DNA from 3 places in the Rahnella selenatireducens genome. Region 2 is predicted to be linked to each of the others. Evidence: predicted binding sites of a transcription regulator. Region 2 holds the regulator's gene; each other region holds the start of a gene.
The links. The regulator Fur, encoded in region 2, represses iron uptake genes when iron is present. The targets are predictions, from matches to a motif close to ATAATAATGAGAACNACTATCAA.

Region 1 (7,568 bases), on a different contig from region 2:
TTAATCAGGTGATGCAGCGCTGGGACAAAGATAATCAGGGGTTGAGCGCGTCGCAGCAATTGGCGGGATACATCGATTTTTATCTGTCGCCGTGGCATCGCGATAACCGTTCGCAGGGTTGTCCGGTGTCGGCGCTGGCTTCTGAAGCACCGCGCATGACCGTGCCTTGTCAGGCTGAATTTGCGCGCGGGATTGAAAGAATTCGCAGCATGATTATCCGCCAGCTGACAGAAATGGGTGTGGAAGATCCGCAGGCGACGGCGGTGTCAGTCAGTTCGGAGCTGATGGGCAGTTTATCGCTGGCGCGATGCGAACCTGACCGGCAGGCCTCGGACGCTTTGCTGCACAGTGCAAAGGAAAATCTGAAAGCACGGCTGCATTTACCTGCCCAGAACATACCAGCGCAATAGAAAAGAAAAAGCCCTGAAAATTCAGGGTTTCTCCCTCCCCTGCGAAGGGGAGGGTTGGGGTGGGGTATTAATGGCAATCTCCTTGTCAAGTTTGCATTAAACCCACACCCCATCCCGGCCTTCCCCTCGTGAGAGTGAGAAGGAGACAATCAGAAATCATAACCTACAGTGGCGACCACGGTACGTTCCTGACCCCAGTAGCAATAGCTGGTGCCGTAACAGGCCGCGACGTATTTCTTGTCGAACAGGTTGTTGGCGTTCAGCTGGACATACGCGCCTTTCAGCTGCGGATTGAACTGCACCAGATTCATACGCACTGACGCATCAACCAGCGTTGCGGAAGGCATATGCAGGGTGTTTTCGTTATCCGCCCACTGCGTGCCGATATAACGAACGCCTGCGCCCACATCCACACCGATTGGTGATTTGTACTGACCCCAGATGGAAGCCATCTGTTTTGGTGTCACGTAAGGTGTGTTGCCGTTGTTCTGCGCCGCGTCGCGGATTCGCACTTTATTGTAGGTATAACCCGCCATCACGTTGAAACGCTCGGTGACCTGTTTCTTCGCTTCCAGTTCCAGACCCTGTGAACGGATTTTACCCGCCGGCTCGTAGTAGCTGCCCACAACTACGCGGTTACCCACGTCTTTTTGCGTCAGGTCATACAGCGCCGCGGTGTACATATCGGATGTACCGACCGGCTGGTATTTGATCCCCGCTTCGTATTGCTCACTTTGCATCGGTTTCAGCAGCGTGCCGTCCGGGCCCGGCAGGGCAGACGGCGTCATCGCCTGGCTGTAGCTAACGTACGGAGAAATCCCGCTGTCGAATGCATACAGCAGAGAAGCTCGGCTGCTGAAGTGTTCGTCTTTACGTTCGCTGTTGGAGGTTTGCGCGTAAATACTTTCGTAGCTGCGGCTCGAGGTTTTCAGGGTGTCATAACGGCCGGACAACGTCAGGAACCACTTGTTCCAGCTCATTTCGTCCTGCAGATAAGTTCCCATCTGCTCGTAACGGTTTTTGCCGCGCGAATGGCTGTAGTAATTCAGCGCATCGCCGCCCACACCGGTGTACGGGTTAAGCGTCTCAGCCGTTGCACCGTCGGATTTCACGTCGTTGATGAAGTGAGAATAATCAAAGCCCAGCACCACCTTGTGCGCGACTTCGCCGGTGGCGAAATCAGCTTCCAGCTGGTTATCGATAGCAAACGTATCGAGGGACGATTTCTCACCGGAATAGTAACGGTTCATCAGCGTGCGATCGGCGTTCCAGCCTGCCTGATACACCTGATCCAGTTCGGTATTGGAATGGGTGTAGTTGGTGTTCTGGCGGAATGACCAGACATCGTTAAACGTGTGCTGGAATTCGTAGCTGTAGATTTGCTCCCAGCGTTTGAACTGGTTGCGGGTGCTTTCACCGTCAAAGAAACCACGGCTCAGTTTCTGGCCGTACAGGCTGCCGTCGGCCGGAACTGCGGCGTGATAACCGCCGGACGGATCTTTTTGCAGATACGCGCGCAGCAACAGTGAGGTGTTTTCATCCGGCGTCCACAGCAGTTGCGGGGAGATCGCATAACGTTCTTCGCGCTGATGATCGTACTGGGTGTCGCTGCTGCGGGTCATACCGGTCAGACGGAATGCCAGCGTATCGCTGAGCGCATTGGTGTAATCGAACGCACCGCCTTTGGTGTTTTGCGTCCCGCCGGAAAGCTGGACGTGACCTTCTTCAGCAAATTGCGGACGTTTGGTGGATTCCACCACGACACCGCCGGGAATGCTCTGGCCGTAAAGCGCAGAAGACGGGCCTTTGACCACATCAATACGCTCAAGGAACCACGGATCAACCTGAATGGAGTTGTAAGTTGCGCCGTCGCTCAGAATACGCAGGCCATCAAGGAATGTGTTGTTGACGTCACCGCCGTGGAAACCGCGCAGGGAGATGGTGTCATAACGCGTTGCGCCACCGGCAAAGTTGGTGAAAACGCCCGGCGTATAGTTCAGTGCCGCATTGACGGTCGTGGCGTTCTGGTCAGTCATTTGCTGACGCGTGACCACAGAAACCGCCTGACCGGTGGTGATTAACGGCTGATCCGTTTTGGTCGCGCTTTTACTGGTTTTCGCACTGTAACCCTGCGTCGGAGCATCTGCGGTATCAGCAGGCGCGGCTTTGACAACGACGGTATCTTCGGCTGCAAGAGAAGCTGCCGGAACAGACAGCGCCATAGCGCACAGAAGCACCGAGCGTTTGAGGGGGAAAGCCAACAACATATTCATAGTCCCTATAAATAACCCGATAAATAATCGAGTAATTAATTGATGCGAGTGTATTGATGCGTGTGTATAGACCCAAAAGCCAACAACGTTCCGTACTAAAGCGCCTGTACAGAAAATGACAGGGATTAACAGAAACGAGACGAATGTTAAACTTAATGATAATTGTTATCATTATTATTTTACAAATTCAAGTGAACTTTCTGCAAAAAGTGTGAAGTGGCGACATTTTATCCGCATGAAATGAATGGGTTTTTTGATTGTTTAACGGGCTGAAAGGGGATTTTGCGGACCGGTTTCTGTTACAAATAGCGGCAGATTCAGAGAGGTTTGGGCAAATTTTCGAAAGAACCGTCCACGGCAAAGGCCGGGACGGCAGGGGTTCAGAAAGAATATTACCGCGCCATCCCGAAACCAATCTCAAACAACGGTGACTCGCTGTCGTGCGGCATATCCGACTTCTGTTTCAATACCGCTTCCATAGAAGAAGGCAGCTCGAAAGGCAGTTTTCCGGTATAGGCTTCCGTGCCGGTGAGGCGGGTAAACAGCACGGTATCACTGACGCCAAAATTGCCAAGCACCGCTTTGGCTTTATCGACCACGTTGGTGAGAATTGCCGGGCGATCCAGATAAACCGTCACGATGGTCGGGACGGATTTGCTGGCTTTCACGATGGCCTGATAATCGGCGTTGCTTTCGGTGAACGCCAGTGAACCTTCATGATGGCGTTTGCCGAAGAACCACTGCTGATGCGGCTGTTCATAAGGCGCCTGTGCGCGGATCAGCGCCACATCAGCTTTTTCCGGCGCATCGACAACCGTGAAACCGGCCGCCTGCGCGGCTTTCGGTTCGATGCCGTACAGCCAGATTTTCTTGCCTTTTTTCAGCGGCAAAATCTCATCTTTGTTTTGCAGCAGAACCAGCGAATGGCCTTGCGCCGCATTCGCTTCTTTCTGCCAGCTCTCGCGGCCCACGGTTTGCACCGCTTTCTGTGCATCCACATACGGATTTTCAAACAGGCCGGTCTGGAATTTCTGCACCAGAATACGGGTGACGGATCCGTCCAGGCGTTGCTCTGTCAGTTGTTTTTCATTAACCGCGTTCACCAGCAGTTGCGAATCGGTCACGCCACCAAACTGATCGACACCGGCTTTCACCGCTTTGACGAATCGCTCCTGCGGCGTCAGGTTTTCCACGCCCCACGACATGCCGCCCGGCACCGGTTCTTTTCCTTCCGGCGCGCCGTTCAGGCATTCATCGCTGCAATCATTGGTGATCAGCCAGTCGCTGAGGATCACGCCTTTAAAGCCGTATTGCCCGCGTAAAATATCGTTCAGCAACTGATGGCTGAACCCGGCACCGACCTGTTCCAGCGGTTTGCCTTCGAACATGGCATTTTTAAGGATGGAGTAGGTGGGCATGACGCTGGCGACGTTGGCTTCAAACGCGCCGGTAAACGGATAGATATGTTCTTTCAGATTGTTGCCGGGGAAGACGGCGTTTTTGCCATACACGTTGTGGCTGTCGTAGCCGTTTTCCGCCGCACCGTAGCCGACCCAGTGTTTTACCACCGAAATGACGCTGCCGCTGTTCAGCCCGTCGGCCCCGTTTTGCATGCCTTCGATGTAACCGCGCACCATGTTATGCACGCGCGCCGGATCTTCGCCAAAGGTTCCGCTGATGCGTGCCCAGCGTGGCTCGGTGGCCAGATCGGCCTGCGGTGAAAGGGCTTCGCGGATACCGACTGCCAGGTATTCCTGACGAACAATATCGGCATAACGGCGGGTGACTTTTTCATCATTAATCGCCGCCAGCCCGAGCGTTTCGGGCCATTGCGTAAATTTGCCGGAAGAGGTGCTCGCGCCAATCAGATATTCAAAGGAATTACGCGGATCGCTGCTGATGGTCACCGGGATCCCCAGCCGCGTCCCTTCGGCAATTTGCTGAAGTTTGTTGTTTTCTTCGGCCATAACCGCCGGATCTTCCGCTGAAAGACGGGTGATGAGGCTGTTGACTTTGGCACCGGCGATCATTTTTTTCGCCGCGTCAGTATCGTAATGCGTTCCGGCACCCACCGGGCTGTTGGCCGTCGGGGCAGAGCCGTGCATCATCACGCCTGCTTTTTCTTCCAGCGTCATGCGCCTGACCAGATCTGCCGCTCGCGCTTCGGGCGTCAGTCGCCAGTCTTCATAAGGTTCAAGTTTTCCCGAATGGTTGAGATCTTTGAATTTCAGCCCGTCAACGTTCAGCAACGTCGTTTCACGTTGGCTGAGTTCAGGCTGAGTGTCAGCGGCAAAAACAGACGGGGAGGTCAGCAGCAGGGCAGAAACAGCAAGGCTCAGAGGTTTGATCTTCATTATCATCCTTAATGATTGATATATATAGATACTCAATCTTTAATCAATAACCTATTTATGAGCTGGATATTGCGACCGGGTTCGCAAATAAAAATCCACAGATATCATGGGGCATTGCGCCCCACACAAATTATCAACCCAGCGCCATCCCCAATACCGCGCCGACCGCCAGCACCCACAGCGGGTGGATACGTTTATTCAGGGCCATCAGCGTACACACGGCAATTACACCGGCGAGGGTCATTGTGGTGGCGGATGCCCTGGCGATTAACAATCCGCTCGAGACTACCAGCCCCACGGTGACCGGCACCAGGCCGCGCTGGATCAGCTGCCGCCACGGTCTGTCTTTGTAACGTTTCCAGCCGCCCATGACGATAATTGTCACGATGGAGGACGGGCCGAATTTTGCCAGCGACGAAACCAGTAATCCTGACCACCCCGCGACCTGCCAGCCAATCAGCGGCACGATCATCATATTCGGGCCCGGCGCGGCCTGCGCCAGTGCAAACAGGGCGCTGAATTCCTGCGCGCTCATCCAGTGATGCACATCCACCACCGCGCGCTGCATCTCGGGGAGAATGGTATTTCCGCCGCCAAACGCCAGCAGGGAAAGTTCGGTAAACAACAGGGCGAGTGAGAGTAAAACGGCCATCAGAATTTACTCCGCGCACAGATAAAAATGCTGACCGGTGCCAGAACCAGCATGACCGGTAGCATCGGGATACGGAACGCGGCAATGGCGATGACGCCCGCGGCGACCAGCGCCAGCTGTAGCCATTTTCCCCACAGCGGCGCAAGCATTTTGAGGCCCGTGGAGAGCAGCAATCCCGCCGCCGCCGCGGCCATACCGGCGAACAGATGTTCTACCAGCGGTTCATTTTGATAACGCGCATAGACTAAACCGAGCAGCACAACGCAAATCGTCGGCGCGAGGATCAGCCCGAGAATGGCGGAAAGCGCACCGCGCAGCCCGCGAAATTCCATCCCTAATGCGACCGATAAATTGATGATATTGCCGCCGGGCAAAAACTGGCACAGCCCGAGCAGTTCGGTAAACTGTGCGGCGGTCAGCCAGCGGCGTTTATCCACCAGCATGTGCCGCGCCATCGGCAATACGCCACCAAAACCTGTCAGGCCCAGAACGAAAAAGCCCATGAAAAGTTGCCCGCAATCGGGTGCAGGCGCGGTCTGGTCTTCGGTACTGAGCATGATTTTTTCCTGCGTGTAATCGGCCATCTCGACACTCTCCCTCAAATGTAATTCAAAGCCGCCAGAGGCGTAAATTTCGTTACGGATCATGCACGCTGTCATGACATGATGTCTAATGCCTTTAATAGCGCCAACAGATACCCGGAGGGTATGGCAATGATCGAACTGAAACGGCTTAACGCCTTTGTCACCGTGGTGGAAAGCGGCAGTATTACCCGTGCTGCTGAGTTGTTGTTTATTCAGCAGCCGCCGCTGACGCGCCTGTTGCAGGCGCTGGAGCAGGATTTTGGCGTGCCTTTATTACAGCGTTTACCGCGCGGGGTGATCCCGACCGAAGCCGGTGAGGTGTTGTTGCAGGAAGCGCGCGCGGTGCTGGCGCGGGCGGAGCAACTGAATGCGGCGATGCGTCGTGCGGCACAGGGCGAGCAGGGGCGCATCCGCATTGGGTTCACCAGCTCGGCGGCGCTGCATACGTTTGTCCCCGCGCTGTTGCGTCGTTATCGCGAGATTTATCCGTCCGTCAGCACGCAGCTTGAGGAAAGCGGCAGCGGTGAGTTGCTGGAAGCCGTGGTGGCCGGGCAGCTTGACGTGGCGTTTGTGCGCATGCCGGTCAAAGACATGCCGGAACTGGAGATGGAAAAAGTGCTGGAAGAGCCGATGTGGGTCGCCGTTCCCGCCGGACATCGGCTGGCGGCGCGGGTGTCCGGTCAGCCGCTGAAACTTGAAGAACTGAGCAACGAACCCTTTGTGCTTTACCGACGGCGTGCCGGGCAGGGGTTGTACGATGCGATACTCGCGGCATATGTCCGCGCCGGATTCAGCCCGCATATTGTGCAGGAAGCGCCGCGGCTGACGTCATGCCTAAGTCTTGTCGGTGCGGGTCTGGGCGTTTCGATTGTTCCGGCGTCAATGACGCGGCTCGGCGGCGACGGCGTGGTGTTTTTGCCACTTGATGGCAGCACGCGGCTCAGCGCGCCGTTATATCTCGCACGGCGGGAAGACAGCCATGCATCGTCTATAATAAGTACGTTTTGTCAGCTGGTCAGAAAGCAGCTGGCCGGGGATTAAAGATGTTGCTCGGAGATGTGTTTTTGCGTGGATTCGACGGTGATGCCGTCGGATTCGATGGCGCTGAGCAGGCAATCGAGCAGGCCGGGGAAGCGGGCGTCCAGATCTTCACGGCGCAGAGAAAGTAAATTAGCGCGTCCGTCCGGGCGCTGCCAGATCACGCCGCTGTCACGCAACACGCGCCAGTGGTGGGTTAGCGTCGATTTCGATAAGCCCTGCAACAGGGTGCCGCACGGGTGTTCGCCGCCTTTCGC
Region 2 (7,568 bases):
GTCTTTACGACTGGGTTCTCGATAACATCACCATCCCTTGCCATCCGCGGCAATACGAGTTCTCCCGTCTGAATCTCGAATATTCCATCATGTCCAAGCGTAAGCTGAACCTGCTGGTGACGGATAAAATCGTAGAAGGCTGGGACGATCCGCGTATGCCGACTGTTTCTGGATTGCGTCGTCGTGGCTACACCGCTGCTTCCATACGTGAATTCTGCCGCCGTATCGGCGTGACGAAACAGGACAACAACGTCGAAATGATGGCGCTGGAATCTTGTATCCGTGACGATCTGAACGAAAACGCACCGCGCGCCATGGCCGTCATCAATCCGGTTAAAGTGATCATTGAGAACTTTACCGGTGAAGATGTGCAAATGGTGAAAATGCCTAATCATCCGAACAAACCGGAGATGGGTACCCGCGAAGTGCCGTTCACCCGTGAGATTTATATCGATCAGGCTGATTTCCGCGAAGAAGCGAACAAGCAATACAAACGTCTGGTGCTGGGTAAAGAAGTTCGTCTGCGCAATGCGTATGTCATCAAAGCGGAACGCATTGAGAAAGATGCCGAAGGTAATGTGACGACGATCTTCTGCTCATACGACATCGAAACGCTGAGCAAAGATCCTGCCGATGGCCGCAAGGTGAAAGGTGTGATCCACTGGGTTTCCGCTACTGAAGGTAAACCGGCGGAATTCCGTCTGTATGACCGTCTGTTCAGCGTGGCAAACCCGGGCCAGGCAGAAGACTTCCTGACCACGATCAACCCGGAATCCCTGGTGATCGCGCACGGTTTCGTTGAGCCTTCTCTGGTGGCTGCACAGGCTGAAATCAGCCTGCAGTTCGAACGTGAAGGTTACTTCTGTGCTGACAGCCGTTATTCCAGCGTTGAAAATCTGGTCTTCAACCGTACCGTTGGCCTGCGTGATACCTGGGAATCTAAACCCGTCGCGTAAGTCACCGATGAATGATTGCTAAACGCAGCTCCGGCTGCGTTTTTTTATGTCAGAAATTCACGGAATTTTCTTTTTCATCGCGAATTAATGCATTTTTCATGTTTACTTTTTAGACTCTTCTTTCCGAATATCAGAGTGCTGAAACGTTTAAATTAATACGTTTTTTCCTTAATTAACTGTTTTAGTTATTGATTACCAGAGTCCACTGATTTGAACCTTCGCATTCCTTGTTTGTTACACTTTTTCATCTTTATGTGCACTTTGTCATACTTCAGCCATCAGGGTTTAATTACCCATTGATAATTCGCGTCGCGAAAAATACTCTTAATCCTGCTTTATACGGTTGCGCCTCTGGCGGCCGCTTTTAATACCCGTTTGGGTTTTGCACGTTTTTTAGTCAAAATGAGGAATTTCTATGCACAAGCACCTTAACAGGGGCAGGGGATCGGCTTACCTGAAACCTGTGATGTACACGCTGGCTGGCACTTTATTGGGCGGCGGAATGATGTTTCCTGAAGAGGCCAGAGCGGCTGGCTTTATTGATGATTCGACGCTGACCGGCGGTGTGTATTACTGGCAGCGCGAACGCGACCGCAAAGATTTGAACAAAACGAAAGAAGAAACCCGCCCTGACGGCACAAAAGTCACGGTGAATAATCCCGATTACGATAAATATGCCACCAACCTTTCACACGCGACCGCCAACCTGAACCTTGATTTCTCTTCCGGCTACGCCTGGGACATGTTCGGTATCGATCTCGCCGCATTTACCGCGATCGAATTAGCCGAAGCCAGCGACAGCGGTCACCCGAACGAAATCGCGTTCTCCTCTAAAAACCATGCGTATGACGAAGACTACTCCGGTGATAAAGGCGGCGTCAGCCTCTACAAAGCGGCCGGTAAATTCAAATATGGCGGATTCTGGGGCCATGCCGGTTACATTCAGCCCACTGGACAAACGCTGATCGCCCCGCACTGGAGCTTTATGCCGGGTACCTATCGCGGTGCCGAAGCCGGGTATAAACATGATTTTGGCGATCCGGGCGAACTGAGTTTCTCCTACATGTGGGCGGATGAATACAAATCGCCGTGGCATCTGGAAATGGATGATTTCCGCCAGAACGACAAGAAAACCGGTGTTTCCTATATACACTCGCTGGGTGCGAAATACGACTTCAAAAATGATCTCGTGCTGGAAGCGGCCTTCGGTCAGGCAGAAAGTTACGTCGATCAATACTTCGCCAAAGCGTCGTACAAAATTGATCTGATGGGCAATCCGCTCACTACCAGCTACCAGTTCTATGGCGCGGAAGATCGTATCAGCAACCAGAACGATCCCAACAGTCTGTATGACGGTTTGGCCTGGTTGCAGGCATTGACTTTCGGTTACACCACCGGTCAGTTCAACTGGCGTCTGGAAGGGACAATGGTCAAAGCTGAGGGAAATCAGGGTTATTTTTTACAACGCATGACCCCAACGTATTCTTCTTCTAACGGACGTCTTGATGTGTGGTGGGACAACCGTTCTGACTTCAACGCTAACGGCGAAAAAGCGGTTTACGCCGGTGTGTTATACGACCTGGCGAAATGGGATCTGCCGGGCTTCGCAGTGGGCGGTTCTTATGTTTATGCGTGGGATGCCAAACCGAGTACCAATCCAATCTATGATCAGAGCCAGCGTCTCAAAGAAAGCGCCTGGAGCCTTGATGCGCTTTACACCATTCAGGAAGGCCGCGCAAAAGGGACGCTGTTCAAACTTCATTACACCCAGTATGACAACCACTCGGATATCCCGAGCTGGGGAGGCGGTTACGGCAACATTTTCCAGGATGAAAAAGACGTGAAATTCATCGTTATCGCTCCATTCACTATTTTCTGAGGATACTAAACCGATGAATAAATTACTGATGATGGTTGTGACTTCCCTGTTACTGGCGGGTTGTGCGCCAACAGCTACGCAAACCGAAAATGCGAAACTGCGTCAGGCGTACAGCAGCTGCATCATTAAAGCAGAAGGCTCGCCGGATAAAGTGGCGTCGTGCCAGACGATCCTTGATGTTCTAAAACAGGAACAGGAGCACAAGCAGTTTGCCGAGCTGGAAACCGTGCGTGTAGTGGATTATCAGCGTTGTCTGACGGCGCGTAAAACCGGCGATGGTCAGGCTTACGCGGCAGACTGTGGCAAAATCTGGCAGGAAATTCGTTCTAACAATTCGCCAAAACCGGTGAATTAACCGGGCGCGAACGCTGCGCACCTATCGCAAGAAAAAACAAACCCCGGCTTGCCGGGGTTTGTTTTTTTATCCGTCGCCTGAATCGCAGGCACAAAAAAACCGCCTTTCAGCGGTTAATTTATTCGGACTGACCGTAGAGATTACTGTGCAGGTTTATCATTGTGCAAAGATTCATCTTCGCGACAATCGCCCGCCTCACAGTGGCCGTACAGATACAGACTGTGGTTGGTCAGTTTGATACCGTGTTTCTTCGCAATCTCGCGCTGACGGCCTTCAATATATTCGTCACGAAATTCAATAACGCGGCCGCAATCCAGGCAGATCAGGTGATCATGGTGATGTTGTTGGGTCAGTTCGAAAACAGACTTGCCGCCTTCGAAGTTATGACGGGTAACGATACCGGCGTCATCAAACTGGTTCAGAACGCGGTAAACCGTCGCCAGGCCAATTTCTTCACCCATATCAATCAGTTGTTTGTACAGATCTTCCGCACTAACGTGATGACCTTCCGGCGCTTGCAGCACTTCCAGGATTTTGAGGCGCGGAAGCGTGACTTTTAAGCCGGCTTTCTTCAGTGCGGTGTTGTTGTCAGTCATGCGGATTCAGTCCTGTTACTATGTGCTAATCAAGTTGAGGCATGCAGCCTGTGGCATCGGCGGCACAAAAATTTGTCGCTTAAGGATTCTTCGCTTTTGAGACGTGTGCCGATCCTCAAAAACGTAGCCTGTTAATAAAGATCACAAAATGCCTGTCACATTCGATAATGCAACGACTTGATCAATAGGAAAACAGATGAGCTCAGTGTACCTTGATACCACTGAAAGTTACAATTTTGTAGCGGTTAAATTGTTAATTTCAGTAATAGTTTGGCCCTTCAATTGTAGAATAAATCCTCAGGGCCAACAGGGTTTTTAGCCAATAATTTCTGAAAGGCTCAGCTCTTCTGTGATCTGTTTGACCCACGTATCAACACGTTCGTTGGTCAGTTCCGGCTGACGGTCTTCGTCAATTGCCAGTCCGATGAAGTGCTTATCATCAGCCAGACCTTTAGACGCTTCGAAGTGATAGCCTTCAGTTGGCCAGTGGCCCACAATCACCGCGCCGCGTGGTTCGATGATGTCACGCACAGTACCCAGCGCATCGCAGAAGTATTCGGCATAGTCTTCCTGATCGCCACAGCCAAACAGCGCGACCAGCTTACCTTCGAAATCTATCTCTTCCAGCGTCGGGAAAAAGTCGTCCCAGTCACACTGCGCTTCACCGTAATACCAGGTTGGAATTCCGATCAGCAAGATATCGAATTTTTCCAGATCCTCTTTGCTGCTCTTCGCAATGTCATGCACCTCTGCAACATCTTTACCCAATTGCTTTTGGATCATTTTCGCGATGTTTTCGGTGTTACCTGTATCGGATCCAAAGAAGATACCTACTACGGCCATAAGATTACCTAACCTCTTGTTCTCAATGAAGTGCTCTGCATTGCAGGCAATAATAACGCAGATGATAGCAAACTCGCGAGGCGGAGAATATGTTTCAGCTCGCCTTCTTAACTGGTGGATAAGTTTATCGGCCAATCTTTTTAAGTGTTATCGCCTTCGTGTGCTTTGAATAACCTCAGGCTTATTGAGGTCAAAAGCAAAATTAAGAAATATGTTCTCACAATACTAAATTTTGAGAACAACCCGCCGATAGATGAAGCGAGAGGAATCTCAACATAATAAAGAAATCGATGCCCGGAGAGGTGTTCAAACATGTCCGGGGGCGAAAGCCTGCTGGCTACCTGTCTTGATTCTCCGCATCCCCGTCAATCCTCAGACCAGAAACAACCTTGTTTCGAGAGAGGCATATCGTGCAGTTTTTAAAAAATATCACCATCAGGGCCGCATTATTAACGATTTTAGGCATTTTCTGCGTCATGTGGGCAGGTGTCTCCCTTTACACCGTTACCTCACTGAATACGCTGACACAAAATACGAAGAACAGTACCGAACTGGTCAACAATATGGCGCTGATCAGCAAAGGAAATGATCAGTATTTTCGTACCGTGACACGCTTAAGCCGTGCCGTCTCACAACTTCAGGCCGATCCGTCAAAAGGGCCGGAAATTTTTGATACGGCAAAGCAATCCCTCGATGGCCTTTCTCAGGCACTGGCGAGTTTCAAAACGGCTCCGCATCCGGGGCTGGATGAGGCTTCGGTTCAGGAACTGGTCTCCAGTTGGGAGAGTCTGGTTACGCAGGGCGTTACGCCGTTGTATGCGGCGGCCGTCGGCAAAAATTTCGATGCCTATAATCAGCTCTCAAACGATGCTGTTCCTGCCCTGAGCCGTAACTTTGGTGTGTCCATGACCAAAGTCAGCGGGCAGATTGCAGTCGATTTTGAAGCAGCGCAGACCAAATCTAACCATCTGACTTATTACAGCAAAGTTATTCTGCTGACGGCTTTTTCTCTCGGCCTGCTTATTTTGCTGCTGACCGACCGTTATCTGGTGATGGCGCTGGTGAAACCGCTGGATAAAATTCGCGATCACTTCGCCGTGATTGCAAGCGGCGACCTGACGCATTACCTGGAAGAGTTCGGCAAAAACTGTGCGGGTAAATTGATTCCGCTGCTCAACGTGATGCAGTCCAGTCTGGAAAATACCGTTCAGACCATCCGCAATTGCACCAACCACATCTATCAGGGCGCGTCAGAAATCTCAGCCGGGAATAACGATCTGTCTTCCCGTACCGAAGAACAGGCATCCGCACTGGAAGAAACGGCAGCCAGTATGGAAGAGCTGACGGCCACGGTAAAACACAATGCGGACAACGCGCATCACGCGAGCCAGCTGGTGATGGAAGCGTCTTCTACCGCGCAGAAGGGCGGTAACATTGTGGCTGACGTCGTCAGCACCATGAAAGATATCTCAGGCAGCTCGAAGAAAATTGCGGAAATCACTTCTGTTATCAACAGCATTGCCTTCCAGACCAATATTCTGGCGCTGAATGCCGCGGTAGAAGCTGCGCGCGCAGGCGAGCAGGGGCGTGGTTTTGCGGTGGTCGCCAGTGAAGTGCGTAACCTGGCACAGCGCAGTGCGCAGGCGGCGAAAGAAATCGAATCGCTGATTAGCGAATCCGTTTCCCGCGTTGACAGCGGCTCTAAACTGGTAGAAAACGCCGGGCAGACAATGAACGAAGTGGTGCGCTCAATTACGCATGTCACCGATATCATGGCGGAAATCGCTTCGGCGTCTGATGAGCAGAGCAAAGGCATCAGCCAGGTTGCCGTTGCGGTGACACAAATGGACAGCGTAACGCAGCAAAACGCCGCTCTGGTGGAAGAAGCTTCGCATGCCGCGGTCTCTCTGGAAGAGCAGGCTTCATTACTGAACAACGCTGTTGCGACGTTCAAACTCAAAGACAGCATCACGAATGTCGGAAAACGACCCGCGAGCGCGGTTTCTCAGCCGTTGTTACGGCCTGCAACCGGTGTAATGACATCGAAAAGCAGTGAAAACTGGGAAACGTTCTGAGGTGAGAGTTAAGCAGTAAAAGGTAAGAAAACAGGCGGATAACCGGAAGGTTATCCGCTTTTTTATCAGCCTTCCTGACCGTTAAGATGCGACAGCAACATCTCTTCAATCAGTTCGCTACGACTGATATTGCGTTCTTCTGCCAGCTTATTGAGGGTATCAACAGCATCGGCGTTCATTTTCAGCTCTACGCGACGCAGACCACTCGCTTTATCGCGGCGTAACTGGTTGCGCTTGTTGATCCTGAGCTGTTCATCACGGGAAAGCGGATTAGTTTTTGGACGCCCCGGACGGCGGTCATCTGCGAACAGATCAATCGTCGTGCGATCCAGTTGTTCTTTTGCCATAGGTAGCGGTACAACCAGGGAAGTTTTTACATCGGAAAACGGCAAGCCGATTCCTGACGAGCGTTTCACACATTTCGGGCTAAGAAACCCTGACCCAATTTACCCCCCGCAACTCGACCTGAGTAAAACGGGGCGGCAAAATTATAGCGCGCAATCATACACTGGCGCGCCTGGGGTTCACAACGCTTAATAGCCCTGATTTCATGTTAACTTTCGAAGTTGTGCAGACTTTTTGCACAATTTATCCCCAGGATGTTAAACAGCAGGCGAATCGATGAAACGATGCACAGCGCGCAGGACGGCGTCAGGTTTTTCTGCATGCACCCAATGACCCGCTCCGGCGACCACATAGGCTTTTGCCCGTGGAAACTGTCGGCCAATATCTTCGCGATACGCATCCTGCACATAAGGGGAATCCCCACCGCGGATGAACAACGCCGGGCGATCCCACGCCGGAACTTCCTCCCAGCCGACAATTTTTGCATACTCGCTCAGCAGAACCGGCACATTGAAGCGC
Region 3 (7,568 bases), on a different contig from region 2:
CCGTGAAATCACCAAGAAAGAACAGGCTGATATGGGCACGCTGAAGAAAACCGTACGCGGTATCGTGGTGGTTCACCCGATGACCGCATTGGGCCGCGAAATGGGCCTGAAAGTCGTCACCGGTTTCGCTATAAAAAAATTCTGATTTTATCTCCCTCCCCCTTCGCTGGGGGAGGAGCAAGAAAAATCCCCTTCGCTCGGGAGGAGCTAAAACTATTTCCCATCCGAACCGAACAATCTCCGTCCAAAATCCTCGATCTTGCGCTGAACCAGACGCGTTTGCATCGTTTTGCTCCAGCTGGCAGAAAGCCCGGCCGCCGACATCAGACGGCGATACTGTTCCTCATCAAACGGCATGTTAAAGGCAATCGAAATCGCTTCAGCCACGGACACTTCGCTGTTACGCGTCAGCAACTCCAGCGGGCGATCGCCGCTGACTTTTCCGGTGCCGACCACGCGATAAAGCCAGCCGCAGCGGCCGCTTTGTTGCAACAATGGCGACAGATTTTTGCATCCCAGAAAATGATTGAGCTTATAGCAGGGCGCACGCGGCTGTGTGACCTGAATCAGCGCTTCGCCCCAGCGGAAAATATCACCGATAAACACGTTATCTTCCGTCATGCCGAGCGTCGAAAGATTTTCGCCAAAGGCGGGAGGATGGAAACGCTCTTCTTCTTCGGGAAACTGCTGACGCAGCCAGGCGTAGTGTTCGCGAGGGAAATGGCACAGTGCGCGGTCTGCGCCGCCGTGATAACTCTTTTCTGCCTGCTGATCGCCTTCGAGCCCGGCAGACGTCAGAACGACCGCGCCGTCGATCTGGCGTTTAGCAATCGCACTGGGCGAATAATCCGGGTAGCTTTCGATATTGCCGATATAAACGTCGGGATAATGCATAAGGTCTCCGCGAGGAATCAGTCGTTAACCTCAGCATAACCTGCATTGCCGGTTCGGAGTATCAGGAATCGCCCCGCGCGAAAATCACGCAAGGCGACGAGTGGGAAATCAGAAAGTTTCCCAGTTATCCTGACTGGTTTTGCCCTGCGCTGGCGGCAGAACCGGGCGTCGCAGCGCGCCGGAAGCGGGCGCTTTCAGCATGTTGCCATTGTCGGCCAGACGAAATACCGACACCGCCTGCGTCAGCGTCGCGGCCTGATCTTCCAAAGAGTCAGCCGCTGCCGAAGACTGCTCAACCAGCGCGGCATTCTGCTGGGTGGTGCTGTCCATTTCGACAATCGCCTGCGAAATCTGGCTGATCCCGCGGCTTTGTTCGTCAGAAGCCGACGCGATTTCACCCATAATATCGCGGACGTGCGAGACGGATTTCACGATGTCCTGCATCGTGCGCCCGGTATTTTCCACGAGCTTCGCGCCGGTATTCACACGTTCAACCGATTCGGCAATCAGCCCTTCAATCTCTTTTGCTGCCTGCGCACTGCGCTGTGCCAGCGTGCGGACTTCGGACGCCACCACCGAGAATCCGCGGCCCTGTTCTCCGGCGCGTGCGGCTTCTACGGCGGCGTTCAGCGCCAGAATATTGGTCTGGAACGCAATGCCGTTGATGACGGAGGTGATTTCTGCGATACGTTTAGAACTGCCGGAAATCTGCTGCATCGTATCGACCACTTCGCCAACCTGCTTGCCACCCAATGTGGCCGTGCCCGATGCTTCGCTCGCCAGTTTGCTGGCATGATGGGCGTTATCGGCATTCTGTTTCACTGTGGCGCTCAGTTCTTCCATGCTGGCGGCCGTTTCTTCAACCGCAGCGGCCTGCTGTTCGGTGCGTGAGGACAAATCGGTATTCCCGGCGGCGATTTCCGCTGCTGCGTGCGAAACCTGCGAGACGCCGGAGCGGATTTCATAAATCATCGTGCTGAGATTCTGGCTCATTCCAGCCACCGCGTTCATCAGCATGCCCAGTTCGTCACGGCGCGTAGTGGTGCGTGCGGCAGTCAGATCACCCTGTGCAATCGCTTCGGCGGTTTTCAGCGTATCACGGATCGGCTGCGCAATCTGGCGGGTGATTCGCCACGCAATCAGGATACCGGCCAGCATGACAATCAGCGTAATCACCATCATGATCATCTGCGCATTACTGATATCGTTGTGTGTATTATCCAGTTCGTTTTTGAAGATTTTCGATACCAGCGCGTTCATCTCGGCGGCTTTCACCGACAGAAGTTGTGAGTTTTTCTGCTCATCTTCATAGGCTGGCATGTACGCCACAACGTGGCTTTTGTAAGTTGCCAGCGCGGTCATCAGCGGAGCCAGCGTCGCCTGCTGATTGGGCAGAAGCAGCGCGTTAAGTTTTTTTGCATTGGCCTGCGTATCGTCGATGGCCTGCAACAATGTCGCCTCAGACTCTTTGTTGATGTTGAGCAACAGGCCACGCACGTAATAACGCACGCTGATCAGTTTCTGAATCACTTCTGCAAGGGAAAGACGAATCGACGGGTCGGCATCTTCCACACGCAGCTGATCCTGCAGGCGTTTCACCACGGCTTCCGTTTCGGAAAGATTCCAGCTGGCGCGCACGGCGTCTTTTCTGTCGACGGCCTGTTTGAAGGCGTCCTGCGCTACCTGATACTCACGGATTTTTACCGGTACCTGATTGAGATCGGCCAGGCTGGTCGCATCCCATTCCAGTTTACCTTTCGACTGCGCAATCAGCTGCGACAGTGCATTAATTTTGTCCTGATTTTGCTTGAGATAGGCAGGGTCGTAATTGAGCTGATAAAGCGTACGGCTAAGACGGGCATCATTGAGCAACGCATTCATCTGATTACTAAAATCAACTTTCTCAGCGCGCTGGCTGATGTCATTAAACTTAATCATTCCGGCGGCGGTGATCACCGCGGCGATCAAAAGAACCAACCCGAAGCCGAGACCCAGTTTGGTGCCGACTTTGAGATTACTCATCCACTGCGAAAGACCCGTGCCGTTGCCCATTGCTGTTCTCCGTCAAGCATTCCATGCAATAAAATTTGCGATTTTGTGACGCCTTTGTGAACAATCTATCGTCAGGACTTAAGAGAAACTTTATAGGTGTCGGGGGGTATTTTTGATTAATGAGAGGGCGGTCTAAAAATGGCGGAAAGTGAGGGGACCATTCGCCCTAACACAGTGATCAGGCTTACGTTTTTTGCATAAAAGGCAGGACATAAAAGTCGGAGCATTAAAATCGAGGTATAAAAAAGGCAGGTCGCTGACCTGCCTCTTGCGAAAGCATCGTGCCCGTTAAGGGCGGTAAAGCGAAATTATTTCGCTTCAGCCAGACGTTTTGCTGCTTCGTCCCAGTTTACAACAGCCCAGAAGGCTTTGATGTAATCAGGGCGTTTGTTCTGATATTTCAGGTAGTAAGCGTGTTCCCAAACGTCCAGACCCAGCAGCGGGTAACCGGAAACGCCTGAAACAGCTTCGCCCATCAGCGGGCTGTCCTGGTTTGCAGTAGAAACAACAGCCAGTTTACCGTCTTTCAGAACCAGCCATGCCCAGCCAGAACCGAAACGGGTTGCAGCTGCTTTCTCAAAAGCTTCTTTGAAAGCGTCAACGCTGCCGAAATCGCGTTCGATCGCAGATTTCAGTTCGCCCTGTAAGGTTGTACCGGTTTTCAGGCCTTTCCAGAACAGGCTGTGGTTAGCGTGGCCACCTGCGTTGTTACGCAGTGCAACTTTCTTGTCCGCAGGCACTTTGTCCAGGTTAGCAATCAACTCTTCAACAGACAGCGCAGCCAGTTCTGGCAGGCTTTCCAGCGCGGCGTTAGCGTTGTTAACGTAAGCCTGATGGTGTTTAGAGTGATGGATTTCCATCGTTTCTTTGTCGAAATGCGGTTCGAGTGCGTCGTATGCGTAAGGCAGTGATGGCAGTGAATAACTCATGTTCATCGTCTCCATAGTGTAGGGCGGCACCGTCTTTGTGAGCACCGCGTAATCAGTCGGATCATTATAGTTAATTAAATGATATTGAAAATGATTATCTAAGCCCGACGCTTGGTAAGGCTACGCGTAAGCCCCTGTTATTGAGGGCTTAGAACCAGATAACCGCAAACAATCCTAAATTGTCTAAAGGCACTGAGTGCTTAGAGGGTTACCGCAACCGCTGAGGATGCGTATACACCGTTGCCCGGCCGGGTTTACTGAAACCGACCAGCGTCAGGTTACATTTTTCTGCGACGTCTACCGCAAGCGTGGTGGCGGCGGAGACGGCGAACAGGATTTCGACGCCGCACATCGCGGCTTTCTGCACCATTTCATAGCTGGCGCGGCTTGAAACCAGCGCAGCGCCGGTGTTCCAGTCATTTTGTCGGGCGCGCTGGCCGAGCATTTTATCCAGCGCGACGTGACGGCCGACGTCTTCGCAGCCGCCCGACAGCGTGCCTGCCGGCGTGATCCACGCGGCGGCGTGCGTGCAGCCGGTCAGCTGGCCGATGGGCTGAACGGATTTCAGTTGCTGCAACGCGGCGTCCAGATTCGCCAGATCGAAGGTTTGCGTAAACGGCAACGGCGCAAGCGGGCGAAACAGATCGCCCAGCTGTTCGATGCCGCAAACGCCGCAACCGGTGCGGCCTGCCATCGCGCGGCGGCGTTCTTTCAGCCCGGCAAAGCGGCGGCTCGATAGCTCAATGTTAACTTCGATTCCATTACAGTTTTGTGCGACGTCCATTCCGTAAATGTCGCTGGCGGTTTCGATAATCCCTTCCGAGAGCGAAAAGCCCAGCGCGAAGGCTTCAAAATCTTTTGGCGATGCCATCATCACCACGTGCGAAATCCCGTTGTAGACCAGCGCGACGGGTACTTCTTCAGCAATCCAGTCCTCTTCCGACGCATCCAGACGGGCGCGTTGCATCACCGTTTTTTGGCGCGCTCCGATGATCTGAGTCACTTTTTTGTCATCTTTTTCGCCCAGTTCGTTTACTTGATGGACATCCATTGGCAATAACCTTATAAACAATCCGGCTACATAAGCCGTACAAAAAATATGGGTACTGAACCTTAATTTTATCGCTTCCGCGTCTGACGGGGAAAGCGCCAATTTGAAAAGCAATGTGTTAACAAATGATGGGAAGGAGTCTTTCATGCAAGTCAGCAGAAGACAATTATTCAAAATATGTGCGGGCGGAATGGCCGGTACAACAGCCGCGTTATTAGGGTTCGCTCCGACGCTGGCGATGGCGGAAACCCGCCAATACAAACTGCTCCGTTCGCGTGAAACCCGCAACAACTGCACCTACTGTTCGGTCGGCTGCGGAATGCTGATTTACAGCCAGGGCGATGGTGCAAAAAATGTCACCGAGAATATCTTCCACGTTGAGGGTGACGCCGATCATCCGGTCAGTCGTGGCTCGTTGTGCCCGAAAGGCGCCGGTGTGCTGGATTATATTCACAGCGAAGGCCGTCTGAGATACCCGGAATACCGTGCGCCGGGCTCAGATAAATGGCAGCGCATCACCTGGGACGAGGCGATTTCCCGTATTGCCCGCCTGATGAAAGATGACCGCGACGCCAACTTCGTTGAGAAAAATGAGAACAACGTGACGGTCAACCGCTGGCTGACCACCGGAATGCTCTGTTCGTCCGCAGCAAGTAACGAAACCGGCCTGCTGGATCAGAAATTCACCCGCGCAATGGGTATGGTTGCCATCGACTGTCAGGCGCGCCTGTGCCACGGGCCGACCGTTGCCGCCTTAGCGCCGAGTTTTGGTCGCGGCGCGATGACCAACAACTGGGTGGATATCAAAAACGCCAACGTCATTTTGATTATGGGCGGTAATGCGGCGGAAGCCCATCCGGTCGGATTCAAATGGGTGATCGAAGCCAAAACCAAAAATAACGCCAAAGTCATTGTTGTCGATCCGCGCTTTAACCGCAGCGCCGCCGTAGCCGATATTTACGCGCCAATCCGCGCCGGTTCTGACACCGCCTTCCTGCTCGGCATGATCAACTACCTGATTACGCATAATAAAATCCAGACAGAATACGTCCGGGAATACACCAACGCCAGCCTGCTGGTGCGTGAAGATTATGCCTTTAACGACGGGCTGTTCAGTGGCTTCGATGCCACGAAAAAAGCCTACAACAAAGACAGCTGGCATTATCAGCTCGATGAAAACGGCATCGCGAAACAGGACAAAACGTTACAAGACCCGCGCTGTGTCTGGAATCTGCTGAAAGAGCACGTTTCCCGTTATACGCCGGAAATGGTCGAACGCCTGTGCGGTACGTCGAAAGAAGATTTCCTGCTGATAAGCTCGATTCTGGCGGAAACCTGTGCGCGCGATAAAACCTCCACCATCCTGTACGCACTGGGTTGGACGCACCACACCGGCGGCGCGCAAATCATCCGCTGTGCGGCGATGATTCAGCTGCTGCTCGGTAACATCGGTATGCCCGGCGGCGGCGTCAATGCGCTGCGCGGTCACTCAAATATTCAGGGTTATACCGATCTTGGTTTGCTGTCGCTCAATCTGCCGGGCTACATGCCGCTGCCGTCTGAGAAACAAACCAATATCACCGATTACCTGAAGCAAATTACGCCGGGAACGCTGGTCGAGAATCAGGTTAACTTCTGGAAAAACACGCCGAACTTCTTCGTCAGCATGATGAAAAGTTTCTGGGGCGAACATGCCACGGCGGAGAATGACTGGGGTTATGACTGGTTGCCGAAATGGGACAAAAGCTACGACGTGCTGCAACAGGCCGAGCTGATGACCCAGGGTAAACTCAACGGGTATATCGTGCAGGGCTTCAACCCGCTGGCGGCCTTCCCGGACAAAAATAAATCCTCGCGCGCGCTTTCAAAACTGAAATACATGGTAGTGATCGACCCGCTGGTGACCGAGTCCTCGAACTTCTGGCAGAATCACGGTGCGATGAACGACGTGCAAACCGCCGACATTCAGACCGAAGTGTTCCGCCTGCCGTCTTCCTGTTTTGCGGAAGAAAATGGCTCAATCGTGAACTCCGGCCGCTGGCTGCAATGGCACTTCCAGGCGTCTGAGCCGCCGGGTGAAGCGCTGCACGACGGAAAGATCATTGCCCGCCTGTTCATGAAACTGCGCGAGCTGTACCAGCAAGAAGGCGGGGCGAATCCGCTGCCGGTGATGAACATGGCGTGGGATTATCAGGATCCGCTTGACCCGCTGCCTGAAGAGATCGCCCGCGAAGCCAACGGCAAAGCGCTGGCGGACATTCACGACGATCAGGGCAATATTCTGGCGAAAAAAGGCCAGCAGATTTCCACCTTTGCACACCTGAAAAACGACGGCTCCACCGCCAGTTTCTGCTGGATTTACGCCGGTAGCTGGACTGAAGCTGGTAACCAGATGGCGCGCCGCGATAATGCCGATCCGTCCGGTCTGGGCTGTACGTCCGGTTGGGCATGGAGCTGGCCTCTGAACCGCCGCATTCTGTATAACCGCGCCTCCGTTGACCCGCAGGGCCAGCCGTGGGATCCAAAACGTGAAATCATCCGCTGGGATGGCGCGAAATGGACCGGTTTTGATGTCCCGGATTACAGCAACGCCGCACCTGGCACCGGCGTCGGGCCGTTTATCATGCAACAGGAAGGCGTCG

Region 1: ACLBVC_RS23850 (TonB-dependent siderophore receptor) is a predicted target of Fur. The motif match lies at 2,839-2,861, and genes of this name have one in related genera.
Region 3: sodA (superoxide dismutase [Mn]) is a predicted target of Fur. The motif match lies at 3,954-3,976, and genes of this name have one in related genera.

The regions. Positions count from the first base shown of each region.
Region 1 covers NZ_JBKEZJ010000028.1:7,421-14,988, reverse strand. The annotation lists gene ACLBVC_RS23855 (TetR/AcrR family transcriptional regulator) at 1-410, shown strand, start outside; gene ACLBVC_RS23850 (TonB-dependent siderophore receptor) at 560-2,677, opposite strand; gene ACLBVC_RS23845 (glycoside hydrolase family 3 protein) at 3,076-5,037, opposite strand; gene ACLBVC_RS23840 (chromate transporter) at 5,171-5,689, opposite strand; gene ACLBVC_RS23835 (chromate transporter) at 5,689-6,273, opposite strand; gene ACLBVC_RS23830 (LysR family transcriptional regulator) at 6,397-7,314, shown strand; gene ACLBVC_RS23825 (ArsR/SmtB family transcription factor) at 7,311-7,568, opposite strand, start outside.
Region 2 covers NZ_JBKEZJ010000001.1:426,693-434,260, reverse strand. The annotation lists gene glnS (glutamine--tRNA ligase) at 1-956, shown strand, start outside; gene chiP (chitoporin ChiP) at 1,423-2,835, shown strand; gene chiQ (ChiQ/YbfN family lipoprotein) at 2,849-3,190, shown strand; gene fur (ferric iron uptake transcriptional regulator) at 3,331-3,786, opposite strand; gene fldA (flavodoxin FldA) at 4,102-4,629, opposite strand; gene ACLBVC_RS02085 (methyl-accepting chemotaxis protein) at 5,040-6,704, shown strand; gene ybfE (LexA regulated protein) at 6,770-7,051, opposite strand; gene ybfF (esterase) at 7,307-7,568, opposite strand, start outside.
Region 3 covers NZ_JBKEZJ010000006.1:67,244-74,811, forward strand. The annotation lists gene ACLBVC_RS11775 (YibL family ribosome-associated protein) at 1-145, shown strand, start outside; gene yiiM (6-hydroxyaminopurine reductase) at 214-894, opposite strand; gene ACLBVC_RS11785 (methyl-accepting chemotaxis protein) at 1,003-2,946, opposite strand; gene sodA (superoxide dismutase [Mn]) at 3,255-3,875, opposite strand; gene fdhD (formate dehydrogenase accessory sulfurtransferase FdhD) at 4,084-4,926, opposite strand; gene fdnG (formate dehydrogenase-N subunit alpha) at 5,072-7,568, shown strand, end outside.